Regions from separate parts of the Shewanella sediminis HAW-EB3 genome, predicted to be linked through region 3. Evidence: riboswitches for the same ligand, from Rfam matches in the RefSeq annotation. Region 3 holds a riboswitch; each other region holds the start of a gene.

The links. A riboswitch is a leader RNA that binds a small molecule or an ion and turns the genes downstream of it on or off. The one in region 3 is predicted to bind cobalamin.
Region 1: linked by a shared signal. The riboswitch ahead of SSED_RS10840 (cobalt-precorrin-5B (C(1))-methyltransferase) and the one ahead of SSED_RS18630 (TonB-dependent receptor) in region 3 are both predicted to bind cobalamin.
Region 2: linked by a shared signal. The riboswitch ahead of SSED_RS19530 (ABC transporter ATP-binding protein) and the one ahead of SSED_RS18630 (TonB-dependent receptor) in region 3 are both predicted to bind cobalamin.

The regions. Positions count from the first base shown of each region.
Region 1 covers NC_009831.1:2,518,438-2,523,873, forward strand. Annotated here, with positions in the region: gene SSED_RS10830 (bifunctional acetate--CoA ligase family protein/GNAT family N-acetyltransferase) at 1-950, opposite strand, end outside; gene yegS (lipid kinase YegS) at 1,382-2,323, opposite strand; cobalamin riboswitch at 2,588-2,761, shown strand; gene SSED_RS10840 (cobalt-precorrin-5B (C(1))-methyltransferase) at 2,923-4,038, shown strand; gene SSED_RS10845 (precorrin-8X methylmutase) at 4,038-4,694, shown strand; gene SSED_RS10850 (bifunctional cobalt-precorrin-7 (C(5))-methyltransferase/cobalt-precorrin-6B (C(15))-methyltransferase) at 4,691-5,436, shown strand, end outside.
Region 2 covers NC_009831.1:4,540,705-4,546,140, forward strand. Annotated here, with positions in the region: gene SSED_RS19515 (adenosylcobinamide-GDP ribazoletransferase) at 1-617, opposite strand, end outside; gene cobT (nicotinate-nucleotide--dimethylbenzimidazole phosphoribosyltransferase) at 725-1,753, opposite strand; gene SSED_RS19525 (FecCD family ABC transporter permease) at 1,984-3,114, opposite strand; gene SSED_RS19530 (ABC transporter ATP-binding protein) at 3,104-3,994, opposite strand; cobalamin riboswitch at 4,349-4,571, opposite strand; gene SSED_RS19535 (histidine phosphatase family protein) at 5,197-5,436, opposite strand, start outside.
Region 3 covers NC_009831.1:4,338,737-4,344,172, forward strand. Annotated here, with positions in the region: gene SSED_RS18630 (TonB-dependent receptor) at 1-1,574, opposite strand, end outside; cobalamin riboswitch at 1,683-1,934, opposite strand; gene SSED_RS18640 (hypothetical protein) at 2,067-2,846, opposite strand; gene nrfD (cytochrome c nitrite reductase subunit NrfD) at 3,080-4,030, opposite strand; gene SSED_RS18650 (4Fe-4S dicluster domain-containing protein) at 4,027-4,722, opposite strand; gene SSED_RS24180 (hypothetical protein) at 4,737-5,237, opposite strand; gene SSED_RS18660 (DUF2726 domain-containing protein) at 5,321-5,436, opposite strand, start outside.

The DNA.
Region 1 (5,436 bases), 1.8 Mb from region 3:
GCGAGTACTGCGGGTCCGCCGCCGTTGGTGACGATAGCGAGTCGCTCACCAAGCAGAGGGGAGGAGTGGGCGAGGGTTTCGACGGCGGCAAACAGTTCGATAAGATCGTTGACTCTGAGCATTCCGGCACGCCTGAAAGCGGCTTCATAAACGGCATCGTTACCCGTTACACCACCTGTGTGGAGTTTAGCGGCGTTTGTGCCCTCTAAGCTACGACCCGATTTGATCACCAAGATGGGTTTATTGCGTGAGGCGGCCCGAGCCGCCGACAGGAAGTGACGTTTTTCATTAATGGAATCGACATAGAGCATGATTGCGTTGGTTCTCGAGTCCCGGCCCAGATAGTCCAGCAGCTCGTCGAAATCGATATCGGTCGCATCGCCTAATGAGATAAACGAAGAGAAGCCGATCCCCTTATTATTGGCCCAATCGAGTACGGTTGTGCATATCGCCGCCGATTGGGACACAAATGCAATTTTGCCGGGCAGGGCACTGGCATGAGCTAGGCTCGCGTTTAAGCCGAGGTTTGGCAGCATCATTCCCAGGCTGTTAGGACCCAGTATACGCATGCCATAGCGCTTCGCATTGAGCCGCGCCTCCTCCAGGAAACTTACTCCTTCATCGTTGAAATGGCTGGCCATGCCGGAGGCCATTATGATGGCCACTTTACAGCCAAACTGAGCCAAGGTTTCCACGACACCGGGTACACGAAAAGCGGCTGTACAGATGATGGCCAGATCGGGTTTTAGGGGGAGGGCTTCGATATTGGGGTAGGCGAGTACGCCGAGTACCGCTTCATACTTAGGGGTTACCGGCATGATGGGGCCAGAAAAGCCACCTGCAAGCAAGTTTTTCATCACCACGTTACCTGCACGTTTTTCGGTATTGGAGGCTCCGATAATGGCGACAGATTTTGGTTTAAACAAAGTATGCAGTGTACGTTGACTCATTCACTTTCCCCATCGATAGGCATAGCTATGAGTGTACCTGATATGTAGAATAAATCTCCTTAAATTTAGTAGGATAATTAGACTGTTTACACTCATGTGCCGCGTTAAGTGCCGCCGAATCGCCTAGCCCTCATACCGGGTCTGTATAATCGCAAATATTCAGGGTGTTGAAATAAATTGATAGCCGAGATCAAGGCTGAGCCCTATATTTTGCGGGGGGTCTTAGAGTTAAGATCTGTCACTGAGTGACATCTTAATGACTCTTGTGTGAAATAAAATGATTTTACAAATGTGTCAGTCCGGTTGCGCCTGTGGGCCGCAAATAATAATTGCCATCAAGACAATCATTATCTTTGGCAGGCGCCGGGCGTACCGGGTGTATTAGTCATCGAGTTATCTAACTCTGGGCTAAGCTTAACGGCCTGGCATTACTATACGCTTGTCATTAAGATTGGAGTGTCATCGGGTAAGACAAGCTTTATCGCCGCCGGCAGAATAGAAAATTTGTGTTTTATATCACTGGTAGGTTCACCGTCCAGATTGACGGGAAGAGGCTGTGTCGATTGTATCTCCACTTCCGTTGCCTGAAAACGTTGTACATACTCACCATCCAGGGTCGGGTCCAATAACTCATCGACAACCTGTTTCAGCGCGGTTGGCGGGAAGTGCTCAAGCAGTAATACATCCAGCAGACCATCATTGAGATAGGCATGAGGGGCTAGCTGCTGCCCGCCGCCGGCCATACGACCGTTACAAATCGCTCCCATCAAGCCTGCTCCCTGCACAGAGAGCAAGTTTCCATCCACTCCCCTGGCGGTGACTTTTCCCTCGTAAGGGGTGAACTTCATTGCCTGGAGTAAACCTGAGATGAAATAGGCTTGTCCGCCTAACAAGTTTTTTAACTCGACAGGGGTTTCAACAGTTATCTGTGCACCAAAGCCTGCCGAGGCGACGTTGATGAAATACCTGCCGTTGGCCATAGCCAGATCGATACTCTGAGCCGTGCCATTAACAGCCAGTTCCAGTGCCGCATCAATTTGAGTTGGGATCCCGCACGCCGTAGCAAAATCATTGGCGGTCCCCAGAGGCAGTATCGCTATTTCTGGAAGTAGAACGTCCTCTGAGTTGGCGTTGTCGAATCGCCTGGAACGTTTAGCGAGTGTATCGGCTAACTCATTGACCGTACCGTCACCGCCTCCGGCAATGATACGAGTCACATTCAGGTTTATCGCTTCATCGACGAACCTGGCGACATCACCCTCTTCCCAGGTACAGCGCACTAAGAGATCGTGTCCCAGTGAACGTAACTGATAAACAGATTGGCGGATCTCTGCAAGGCCGGCTTTCTTACCGTTCAAGATCAACATTTTCATAGTGGTTTCATCACTTTTAACTGGTGTATTAAAGCCTACTACAAGCGAAGGGATTTTACAGTCGCGAACTACTTCTGAACTGATAAATGCTTTAATTGTTAATAAGCTTATGTTTATTGGATGATTATCTTTGCTGCTATCGAATAACTTGGTTGATAAGCGTACTCATCGATGCTGCAATTAATTAGAGCAAGATCCCACTTTACTCCCTCTGCTGATTTTACTGTGAAAAGTCACAGTGAAGCTCAGATCAGTTTCATTATAAAATTTTAACATTATCAGGGAGCCGCACGGCTTAAAGGGGAACCGGATGTAAATTCCGGACTGTACCCGCAACTGTAACTGAGGAGCTAGCTGCAAAGCCACTGACGGTAGTCGGGAAGGCGCAGCAAGCATAGATCCAGGAGTCAGGATACCCGCCTTGATATTGCAGCTGTAAAACTGGGCGGGCGCTCTCGGTTTTGTGAATTCATTCGTGTTTTTACCTACCTGGTTTTCAGCATCTTTTATCCTTTGGGACAAATTAAGATGTGGAACATTTCAAACCTTAACACTTTAAATCTTAATATTGCTGCCGATCCCATCGGTGGAGTCATGGTGTGACGGTAACTAAAATTCGTCGTAGTCAGCATGGCAGTGAGCTTCGAAAGGGCTATACCACCGGCGCCTGCGCAACTGCTGCAGCGTTGGGAGCCTTAACGCGATTATTCGATCCCACTTCAGCTGCCGAGGTTTCTATCCTGTTACCTATTGGTGAGCGGGCTAAATTCAGGTTATTGCATCACCAGGCGGGGAAGGACTTTGCCACAGCCGGCGTGGTCAAAGATGCCGGCGACGATCCCGATTGTACCCATGGTGCAGAAATTATTGCCAGAGTCTGTGTCAGCCATAGACCCGGCGTGCGTTTCATTGCAGGGCCTGGGGTTGCAACCATCACCTTAGCGGGCCTGGAACTCGGTGTCGGAGAGCCTGCCATCAACCCAATCCCACGGCAGATGATCGAATCACACCTGATTCCCTTACTTATTCATCACGGCTTCAGTGGGGCCGACGTCACCATAAGTGTACCCGGTGGAGAAGCGCTCGCGAAACAGACAATAGGTGAGAGGCTGGGCTTGAAAGGTGGTATTTCGATTTTGGGTACCCGAGGCACGGTTCATCCCTATTCGACCTCTGCCTACGCCGCCTCGGTGCGACAGGGAGTTCAAGTTGCAGCCAATCAGAACCTGAGACATATGGTGTTAACGACAGGAAGTCGCACCGAGAAGCAGGCGATGATTATTCACTCAGAACTGCCGCAAACATCATTTATCCAGGCGGGTGATTTTATCGGCGTGGGACTGCGTGCCAGTGCCAAATATGCCATGAACCGCGTCGAGTTAGTGGTGATGATTGGCAAGCTTTGTAAATTAGCCTGCGGAACCATGATGACCCACGTCACGGGCAGGCAGGTCGATTTTGAAAGGCTGGGCGGTTTACTGACTACGCATTGTGATGACTCATCTTTATTACGGTCGGTAACGCAGGCTCGTACAGGGCGCCAGCTTCTGTCCATCGTCGAGCACCAAGAGTTCAGACAAGCTTTCCTGACAGACATCTGTCAGCAAGCCGCAATTCACAGTTTCAATTATGCCCATAAAAAATTAGCCGTATCTGTACGTCTTATAGATTTTGACGGCGCGACATTAGCTCAGGCTACACACGGAGACTACTGATGGACCCTATGAAGCAGATAACCACGAAGGGCAGAGATATCGAAGCCAGTTCATTCTCGATCATCGATGCCGAGATCGCCGACCACTACAGCGGTCATCAATTTACCTCTCAGCAATGGTCTGTGGTGCGGCGCGCCATTCATACCAGTGGAGACTTCGAGTTCGCCAAGCTGTTTCAATTCAGTGCTGACGCTATCGATTCTGCATTGCAGGCGATTAAAAATGGCTGCCCTATCGTGGCCGATGTCTCGATGATCACCGCCGGCTTGAGCGGTCGAAGAATGGATCAATTTGGTAACCAGGCCCACTGCTTTATCAGCGATGAAGATGTGGTTACCCGCGCGATAGCATCCGGTGGCACCCGAGCCGTGGAGGCCATGCGTAAGGCCAGAGATCTGGGCTTGCTCGATGGTGGGATCGTTGGCGTCGGTAATGCGCCCACTGCGCTATTTGAACTGCTCAGAATGGTCGAGGCCGGAGAGGTCAAACCCGCACTGATTATCGGTATACCGGTAGGGTTCGTGAAAGCCATCGAGTCGAAAGAGGCCCTGGTTGGACAAGACAAGGTGCCATATATTGCGTCAGTGGGACGTAAGGGGGGCAGCCCGTTAATCGTATCCAGCTTGCATGCCCTCATGGTTGAGGCGGCGAGATGACGGGCAGTATTACCTTAATTGGAATCGGCGATGATGGTTGCGTTAGTTTAACCAGTCGCGCCATTAACGCGGTAGCTCAAACAGAGTTACTGGCCGGCGCCACACGTCATCTTGAGTTCTTCCCTCAGTTCTGTGGTGAAAAATTATCGTTTGTCAGTGGCCTCAATGGATACCTTACTCAAATCGTAGAGGCGGCAAAAGATAAAGATATCTGCGTGCTAGCCTCCGGAGACCCCCTGTTTTTCGGGATAGGTAAACGGCTACTTGCCATGGTTGCAGCTGTAGATGCCGCGATAAATGTAGAGGTGATCACCTCGCCCAGCAGTGTGCAACTGGCCTGCGCCAAAGCCTTGATCCCATCGGATAACGTCAAGGTTATCTCTCTGCATGGCCGCGCTATTACGGGGATGGTAGCCCGCATGCAGCAGGGAGATCATTTTGCGCTGCTTACCGACAATGATCACAATCCAGTGGCCATAGCCAGACATCTGCTTAGCTATGATGAAACCCTCTGGCGTCTGGTTCTGTGTGAGCACCTGGGAGGCAGTAAAGAGCGTATCAGGGAGTTCACTGTCCAGGAGTTAGCCGCGACATCTACAGATGATATTGAGTCTCTCAACGTATTACTCCTGCAGCGTCAGGGGCAAGCGTATTGGGGGGGCTTGGCAACGCATTGCCCGGATAGTGCTTATCAGGTGCTTACCCCATTAAATGGTTTGATAACTAAGGCAATTACTCGTGC
Region 2 (5,436 bases), 200 kb from region 3:
AGAGCCTGACTCAGGCTTAGCAATAGTAAAATAATCAACGCTGTCCCAAGCGAGATAACCAGCTCATTGACACTCTGGTTCTGGGCTAAAGGCTTACTCTTACTGGTATCAGAGTCACTGACATATTGTTCGGTGAAGATAAAGCTGGCAGCAAAAACACGACTCAAACAGTGACCCACTATCAAGATGACGCTCACCATATTGGTATCGATAACAGCCACTTCAGTTAATATTTGCCACTTCAGCAGCAGAATAAATACCAGGGCCAACGCGCCATAGCTACCGAGACGGGAGTCTTTCATGATTAATAGTTTATCGGCTACGGTCCAGCCACCGCCGAAACCATCGGCGGTATCGGCCAAGCCATCTTCATGAAAACCACCGGTCACGATGGCACTGGTGATCATCGCAAATATAATGGCTACCGACGCCGGCAACCAGTTAACGGCCAGAGCATAGACCGCGGCACTGAGCCCCCCCACCAAGATGCCGACCAGTCCGAAATAGCGATTGGCTCTGTTCAGGTTGTCGCTGTCCACCGTCACCCAGGCAGGCATTGGGATACGGGTAAAGAAGCCCATCGCAATAAAAAACAGTGTCAGTTCTCGACGAAACATATTTATGAAATTCCTTTAGAAACATTCGCGGCTAAAGCCGCTCCTACATGGAGAATCTAGAATCTAGAACCTAGAACCTAGAACCTCGTAGTCCATCCGACATAGAGTTAGATCTCAATTCCGGCATCGCTGAAGCTGGCCATCTCATTATAGAAACCGGCGGCGGCTCGAATAAGTGGTAACGCCAATACGGCGCCACTGCCCTCGCCTAACCTCATCCCTAATCTGAGCAAGGGTCGGGCTTGCAAGTGTTCCATCATCAGGCAGTGACCCCGTTCATCTGATTGATGACCAAATATCATATAATCGCGGACGTTCGCATTTATCTGCACCGCGACCATGGCCGCCGCCGTTGCGATAAAGCCATCTACGATGACAAGCATATTTCTCTCCGCCGCGGCAAGCATAGCCCCCGTCATCTGTACTATTTCAAAGCCACCAAGGCAGGCTAAAATATTATAGGGGTCGGTTAATTCGGCCTCATGAATATGCAGCGCCTGCTCCACCAGCATCTGCTTACGCTTAAGGGTAGCGGCATCGATTCCGGTGCCTCGTCCGACACAATCGACACCCTTCATCCCCATGACAGTGGCCATGATGGCCGCAGCAGAAGAGGTGTTTCCTATGCCCATCTCCCCTAATGCGATAAGGTTACAGCCTTGCTGATGGTGAAGTTCTATGCGTGTTCGCGCCATCTCCAGCCCTTGCTTGACGGCTCCCAATGTCATTGCCGCTTGCTTGTGGATCGCTCCCGTTCCTGCACCCAGTCTCTGGTCGATAACCCCTTCGACGCCCTCTAATGGCTGAAGAATGCCACAATCGATCACCTCCATATCCAAGCCGACCTGGCGACAGAAGACATTGATGGCTGCGCCACCGGCGACAAAGTTCATCACCATCTGTGTAGTCACTTCACTTGGAGCAATTGAAACACCGGATGAGGCGATTCCATGATCCGCCGCAAAAACCAATAGCTTAGGGTTAATGATCTCAGGCTTATCTTTTCCTAATACCAGAGCCAACTGTTTAGCTAAATTTTCTAATTCTCCGAGCGCTCCCAAGGGTTTGGTTTTATTGTCGATTTTACTTTGAATCTCATCATCAAACTCATGATTTGCCGGACTGATATTAAACATCTATATACCCTAAATATTTTTTGTTTTGCGTTATTTTTTATTTAAACATTCGCGGCTAAAGCCGCTCCTACATGGAGAATGTCGCACTCCAGCAATAACGCCTGTAGCTAGAACCTCGTAACTCGAACCTCGGAGCCCAAAAGCTTCGCGGCTAAAGCCGCTCCTACATGGAGAATGTCAAACCTCGTAGCTCGCAGCCCGAGACTCGTAGCTGCCTCTACGAGCCGCTCCTACCTTCTGCTGCCCAGGATAAACAGGAAGAAGATACTGCCTATGACGGCGGTGATGATGCCTACGGGTAACTCCTGACTGCTCAGCAGAGTTCTCGCCAAGACATCAATCCATACCATAAACAGGCCACCGACTAAGGCGGTCGTAATTAGCGGGAATCGTCCCGGAAAGAGCATGCGTACCGTATGGGGGATCATTAAGCCCACAAAGCCGATACCACCACAGTTAGCGACTAAGATGGCCGTAATGAGGGAGCAGAGCAGTAACATCTGCAGTCGCAACCGACTGACATTGATGCCTAAGGTATGGGCTGTTTCATCACCGGCCCGCATCGCCATTATCTGACGCTTAAACAACAAGATGATCCCGGTAGCAGCACAGACAACGACGGCCGGAAATAACAAACCCTCCCAACTCGCTTTTGCGAAGCTTCCAAGACTCCAAAACAGCACAGACGCGGCCGCCTGAGGACTGGAAAAATAGAGCAGCAAACTGGTTAACGCGCCGAACATGAATGAGATCGCCACACCGGAAAGCAACATGCGTTCAATCTGACTACTCATATTGCGTCCGCATAAGCTCAACACCATGAGCACCGACACCCCGGCCCCGAGGAACGCACCCAGTGGCAGACTTATCCAACTAAGCAGCTCGAACAGCCCTGAGCCGGTAAAAAGCCCTGAACCAGCAGATAGCCCTGAGGCTGCCCCCACGCTTGAGCCTGTGAAAAACGTAATGACCATCACGGCACCAAATGAGGCGCCCGATGAGATGCCGAACAGATATGGATCGGCCAGCGGATTACGCGTCACCGTTTGCAACACACTACCCGCAACAGAGAGCCCGGCTCCGGCAATAAAGGCCAACAAAATGCGGGGGAATCTCAACTCCATAACGATACGCTCGGCGATGCCTGACACCTCTGTCATACCAAAAATGGCCGTACCAAAGGTGTTATGTAATACAACATTAATCACATCACTGAATGAGATATTGGCGGCGCCAAAGCTGGCTGCGGCCAGCAGGGTTATCAGACTCAATAGCGACAATCCCGGCACCACCCATTTATGGCCGATATCGACTCGTCCTTTGGTAGAAGTCGAGGCTGAATTAATCGGGCTAGTCTTCATCTTGTTTATGCCTTTCCGTGCTGTTCCAGTGACTCATACCTGCACTCATGTTCTCATCATGCGCGTTCTTATCATTAGCGTTGTCGCCATGAGAGTAGCCATAGAAATAGCTGATCTGAGGGTTACCATGCTGAGGGTGAGGCTGCGTACTGCAACACACACCGAATACCTCGCTGATACGCGCCTCGGTGAGCACAGACTTAGGCGTCCCATGAGCGACAGAGCGGCCATCATCGAGGAGTAACAGCTGATCGCACATGGCACTGGCTAAATTCAGATCATGAATAGAGGTGATCACCGAGATCCCAATCTCACGAAGCAACTCCATGACCTGGATCTGATAACGAATATCTAAATGGTTAGTGGGTTCATCCAAGATAAGCAGCTTAGGCTGTTGTACTATCGCTCTGGCGATCAGCGCCCGCTGCTTTTCGCCGCCGGAGAGGTGCTCATAGACTTGGCCGGCCTTATGGGTTAGCCCCACTTTTTCTAACGCATCCGCAACGAGTCTTCTATCCGCAGAGGTCGTGAGATCGAACGGCCCCTTGTGAGGAGTTAATCCGATAGCAACCAGTTGTTCAGTGGTTAACTCAAAGTGATGGGGAGTGTCTTGCAGTACCACCGCAACTTGTCTGGCAAACTCTTTTGCAGAGAAGTGAGAAGTATTTTGCCCAAATAGGCTAATCGTTCCGTTATCCGGCTTAATATAACGATATAGACACCGCAGCAGGCTGGATTTCCCCGCACCGTTTGGCCCTATGATGCCTAACATCTCACCCTTGGCTAATGAAAAGCTTATATCGGATAGAATCGCCCGGTCATCGGCATGCCACCTAAGGTCGCTGACCGCTAACGCACACGCCTTGTTAACGCTATGCATTTCATCGCGATGCTCTTTATCACCACTGTTTTTATCCCCACTCATGTTATCAAGAGTAGAGGTTTTTTTACGCCATGATTTCAAGCCGATAACCTCACCGCCAACAACATTGACTGAAATGTCTTATATGATTTAGCTAACTCAAATGAATTAGCCGGTTTTGCCGGTTTATATGAAAAAACAGGAGAGGAGTGGAATACACGACGCGAAGCATACCGCATAAACTCAAGGCATGACGGTATTGCACGAGCTGGCTTTCGTGAATTAATAGAGCAGGACAAAGCGGTGAATAAACCAGCAAAAAAGCTAAAAAAAGATAGCATGACACTTCCCCTCGAGTTACCCGCTCAAGTTCTTTAGCGACAAAATTAGGCAGGTATCCTGACTCATGGTTTGAAGAAGTTTCTAGGACTTAGAACCTAGAACCTAGAACCTCTCGGCTTCTTCAAAACACTCACAGTTGCGGGCACAGTCCGGGCTTATGCTTTCGATTCACTAAAGCTCCCGGTTCCCTTTTAAGTTTGAGTTACCCCCATCTTTCGACAGTGGCTCTCAACACCTGATTTTGCGATCCTCTCCACCCACTTAACAGCCAATGTTTAAAGCTTATGTTCCAAGCTCATGTTTCAAGAGCAGGCTTAAGAGTGAAGAGTGTCTGAGAGCGGTTATTATGCCGCTTTTATGAATTAAGGCAAAGCCCGACGCCTGACAGAGGTGAAAAATCATGGTTCTCAATTTTATACCAATCAGTATAAAGATGTGATCGCTCAGCGAGAGTTTAGCGTTTCTGAGGCAAGGCAACGAGTGAAGAGCATAGTTATTCTACGTTTAAGCTCGTTAACACAGCATCAGATGCGCTAAAACTCGCCTTTTAGGAGCTTTTTGGGCTGCCTACTTCTTCGTTGAATAACTTCGAAAGGGAGCACCATTACATCAGTTATCCGCCTCGAATTAGTTTGCCCAAAATAGCTCTGAGTAGATCACTTTCTTATACTGATTGGTATTACTCTTGCACAAGAAAGGGGCACAGGAAAGGCTCGCCACTCTGATTAAGATGAATTCCGGTGCAGTTGAGGCAGATACGAGTGCGTCCCCAGTCTCCTAACCCGCGGTCATATCACGCCAGAACCTAGAACCTAGAACCTAGAACCTAGAACCTAGAACCTAGAACCTAGAACCTAGAACCTAGAACCTAGAACAGTTTACCCCCAGTGAAGCTGAGGAAAGTGTGTCCCTTGGGCCGTGGTATAGACAGTGATTTTCACTATCGCCGCGTAGGCCAGGCTCAGTTGAGTATAAAACCCCGCGACCCCGCTAACCCCCAATGCACTGGCCATCAGGTGGCGTATGACCCCCGCATGGGTCACCAGCAGCAGAGATTGACCCCGGTGTTGATTGAGTATCGACTCCCAGGCGCGATCGATTCTGGCCTCGAAATCCAG
Region 3 (5,436 bases):
GAGCCATAACGGCGCGATGCATCGGCGTTCACGTTGGCACCAGGAAATTTGCCACCATCAGGGGTCTCAGCACTCGGGTCAAATACAATCTCATCCTCTAAGTCCAAACGATACAGGCTTAAGCGCAATGTGTGGCTCGCAGGAGACCAATCCCAACCCGCCTCATATGAACGACCCGTCTGCGGCTTAAGACCCATCACACCCGGTGAGGTATAAGCCTGCTCATCGACCTTAGCGAAACGGAAGTTGTCATCGGCGCGAAGATAGAATCTGTGTGAAGTGCCCGGACGATAGTTCAAGCCCAACTCGAACGCATGCGCATCCTGATCAAGCTCTATGCCCTGAGGGTAAACGTCACCATCGACAAGATCGTCAGTCACCTCGGAGTAACGACCACCCACTACATAACTCAGGCTTTGAGTTAACGGCACACTGGCTTGAGCATAGGCGCTAGCCACCTTCTGCACATTACTTCGTCCCCAATCAAACTCAGATTCCCCCCGGCTCAGGTCGATACCGGTAACGATATTCAAGTCGCCTTTTTCTGTCGTAATATTCGCTACCGCTTTCGGAGTGAACTCGAGGAAAGAGCGTTTATTCTTACTTGGCGAACCCCAACTGATCCCGGTCACCTGAGTATCGGTATAGTTGATATCCGCACCTAACGACCAGGCATCGGTGAGTTGATGCTGATAACCCGTGCGAATAGCCGTTGTCATCTCATGCTGATAGTCATCTTTATTAAATGGATTAACCTGACGTGGATTATCTTTAATCTGCTCTTTGGTCAATGACCCCGCCATCTCACGATCGTTATCGTAGTAGCTGGTCTCAACGAAGAAGTTATCCGACTCGGTTTGATATTGAAGTCGACCTAATACAGACGAGGTCTTGTTGGCATTGTGCTCACGATAGTTATCACCTTGGTTATAGCTGGCCGCAGCGTAGTAACGCCAGGTATTACTGATGGCACCCGAGATATCACCTTTACCTTCATAGGTATCGAAGCTGCCTCCAGACACTTGAATGCCGCCGCCCGCGCTGTTTGGCGCCTTGGTGATGATATTAATCACACCGCCCACCGCCTGATCGCCGTAGAGTACACCGGCACTGCCCGACAGTATCTCGACGCGCTCTATCTGATTGAGTGGGATGGCATTGATGCTTGGCGCCGCGATATCGATATTATTCAAACGACGTCCATCGACAAGCAAGAGGGTGTTGTTTGCGGCCTGACCAGCACTGAAACCACGCATAGCGAAAACGGCGCCGGAATTCGAGTCCGAGATCTGTATGCCACTCTGGCCACGCAGTACTTCGGTCAGTGTCGTCGCACCGCTCATCTCGATGGCCGCCGCATCGATAATGTTCACATTGGCGGCAATATTCAGTGGCGTATTTTCACTGCGACCGATAACGGTAATAACCTCATCGACTGTGTTAGTCACACCAGAATCTGTTTGAGATGAATCGGCCGCAAACGTCACGGACGACGACGCAGACAGAGCCAGAGCACTGCCGATTAGCATGGCTAATTTTGATAATTTGTTTGATTGTCTAGCTTGAGTACCCATTTTACCTTTAACTCCTGAAAGGAAAACGGGGCAAAGATGTCACGACGAGGCCAAGTTCAGTTCACTGAATTCAATCACCCTATCGCATCTCGAGATCTGCCCGCCGAAATCTCAAAATCATCTAATGGGCCGGTCTCCGGACTGAGGCTATTCGGTAAGATTGGTAGATCTTTCCGAGCAAGTAGAGGCTTTTCTAACACCCTGCCATTACATTCTGTAATAGATAGGCGCACCTCACTTTCACCTTTCACCGTTGCGGGGGCAGTGCCAGATTTTCACAGGCTTCCCGATTATCCCAACTCTCTAATTAAGCTGTTAAAGCTTAAAGACAGAGCAGGCACCACAAAAGATTGACAGCATAAATCTTGTTATCGATCTGCTTAAAAACGCCTCCGGATTAATAGCCGGATCACGATTGGCCGCATTATAGACGTCTATACGTATAAATGTCTAATATTTGCGAGGAACAATAAATTCCCCATCCAAAATCTATCAGCGGCTGAGTCTTAGAGGAGAGATAGCCGACATAAATTCCCGGTGATTTAACGACTCCAGGGGCGGATTATCTACACTGAACAGATCGCCACGTTTGGATTGATGCAGCAGATAGAGATCGTCCACCCCGGAGATCGCGGTGTAATGACCTATCTCTCCCTGCGGCACCGAAGTCTTGCCGTTAGCTGTTAAGCGGGTTGCCTTATGGGTATCGGGCATGCGGGTACAGCCTAAAATGGCACTGAATCCCTCGAGGCTATCGACCTCAGTCTCACCTAGCTTGTTATAAATTACTTCGCCCTCACAGGTTTCTGCGTAGGCGGTTGCCAACGAATCCAGAAACGCTTCTGGCTCAATATTTTCACTCAAGCCTTCAAAGCCCTGCACACAGAACAACGAAGACCAGGCCCTTAACTGCTGGCCCGATGGAACGAACTCGGCGGCGTACATACCGGCTTGTTGCTTATTAAACGCCAATTTCCACTCACCGGGCAGGTTAAAGCTCACCTCTTGACTGAAAATGGGGAGTTTATGACTTATACCAATAGGGTTAATCTCGGCGTCATCGAGAAAATCATCCAGGATTAATGCCTGCCCATGAGCCGCATGGGGAAACAGGTAAGCAGCGATAACGACAGCAGTAATAGCGGCAGTAATAACAGAAGCGGATGTGGCAATGATCGATGTAGAGAACTGAGCCGTTTTAAACTGGGCTTGCAGTGACTTTATTGACTGCCAATGGCGTGTACAGAGAGGTAGTGTGTTGAGAGCTTTCATACTTATCATCCTTGATTAGTCTATCCATTCGATATTACCTCAGCATAAAAAATACGCAAAGAGGTTTACATGAATAAATTTAAACAGAGATGATAGGGGGCTCAACAAAAACAGAGGCAAGGGAAACGACTCTCCTTGCCTCTTCTGAGAAACTATAAATATCTAAAGCGTTCCTAAGAACTAACTCGTTCCTTAACTCAGTTCTTAGCTAACTCTTTAACAGCACCCTATAACTAGGTCCCCGTCATCTGGCCGGTATAGAGAATAAAATTACGCAGCAATAACACACCCACTAAACTAAAACTGGCCGTTACCGCGACATAGGCAAATTTTCTATCGGCAGAGACCTTCATCCATAAGTTAAACGCCAGTGGCAGCGTCAAACCTAAGCCAACCACGCCTCCCCAGAAGATCCAGCCCCAGAAGCCTTCACCCAACGCATCTAATGCCGCGACCTGGCTCTGCCCACCCGACAAGATAAGACCGGCGAAGAAGGTAAAGAGTATCGCCATCTCAATGAGTATCATGGGGATCTCAATCCCATGGATAAAGCGCACCTCAGTGCCATTCGGATTCCCCTTGAGCAACACACCAACTAGCAGAGTGGCTGCGGCGCCTGAGCTGAGGCCCGATACCAGGAACAAGACAGGCAAAACCGGGTTATTGAGCAGAGGGAAGCCGATTAGGGCCGACAGCAGGAATCCGGTATAGGCGCCTAATGACAGAGATAATATAAGTAGTATCCCTGTGATCACATCTTCCCATTGCTGCAATTTTATCAAGCTGCTTGTGAGCAGACTCCACCGTCCCTCACGCCCTTCACACCATTGCACGACAGGCGTACTAAATATGGCGCCTATCCAGGCAAATAACATCAGCTGATAGACCATCAATACCAGCACACCCATGGACATGACCGAAGTGGAGTTGTAAAAAACCAGGATCTTCCAAAAATCGAAGGGCTTAGTGAGATCGAGAACCAAAATACCTAAGCCGGCACAAACCGTAACGGGTGCTATCAGGGCGGCGGCTTGAATAAATCGAGACTGATAGGCTTTCTTACCCAATTTAAAATGTTTCAACAGGATGCCGAAAAATACCGCCCCTGCCGACAAGCCTGCCAAGAACAGGTAGATTGCGATAGGCCAATGCCAGACTAATCCATCGAAATGAAATGCACTCATAACACTATCTCCCCATCAATAGTCGATACATGGAACAACTTAGGGCGGGTGCCTAAATCCGTTTTAGCTCGATAAGTCGGTTTCGATTTTAACGTTTTGACTAACTCAGACTCCGGATCTCTGATATTACCAAACACTAAGGCATGAGTCGGACACGCCTCTACGCAAGCTGGTTGTTTGCCCAGCTTAAGCTGAGTCTCTCTGCAAAAATCACACTTGTCGGCCGTTTGAGTCACTGGATTAATAAATCTAACCTGATAGGGACAAGCCGCAATGCAATATTGGCAACCGACACACTTGTCAGGATTAACACCGACAATCCCGGTCTCTGAGTCTATGTAGGCGGCGCCCGTAGGGCACACCTTTACGCAGGGGGCATCTTCGCAATGCTGGCAAGACTTACGACTGAAACGGTAACTCTGATCCGGATACTCACCAAATGGACCTGTACGATTGATCACGACCCTTGAGACGCCATCGGGCACATGGTTAACCTGTCGGCAAGCCTGCTCACAGGCGTTACAGCCGATGCAGAGGTTTTCATCATGTACCATGGCATATTTGATTGTTTGAGTTTGGTCGACACTGACACCAGCCTCTGACTCTGCAAGCTCCTTCGCAACCGAGTAGATAGAGAATCCCGCGATCAAGGTGCCGCAACCGGTAAGAAAATGTCTTTTTGAGATATCCATAATTGATACTCCCATTATTTAACGAGGTGACACCCGCGGCACAGCTGGCTGCGCTCTTTCACCGTGATCTGCAGCATAGGATCGTATTCCACATGCAACTGGTGACAACTGGCACAATTTACCTTATCGGCATGAACATTATGGGTCCAATCAGCCATAGCGATGATTTCATGATCATGACACTCGAGGCAGGCTCCCGTTTGTTCAGCCACAGACGTCGAGTTGTCGCTTGAAAAACGTCGAATGCTCGACCCCTTCTTGGGGTGTTTGCCTCGCTCTCCATGACAAGACTGACATTCAATTGCAAGTGCAGCATTAGCATGTAGTCCAAACATGGCTCCGTTGCGTTTATGGCACTTCATGCAGGAATTTTGATTTATGGTCAGAGACTCATTTGGTTGTGCATCGACAGGACTAGGTATTCCCGCCATGATTAAGCAGATGATTGATGGCAACAGGATTGATGGCAACTCAATTGCTGGAGATAGTGGCCAATAGCGGGATAATCTGGACATGACTTGTCCTTACATCGATAGATGAATGCTAAAATTCTTGGTGGAGAGTGGCACCGAACAGAGCTGTTCGGTGCCATTATCGGCTATGCGGCAAGCGCGTTTCTGATTAACGCTTCATCACAGTGCTTCTCTCTGTCCAGCTTGATAAATTGCACGCCTGTGTATGCCAGGCACTTCTCGATAAACTCGACCTGATCGC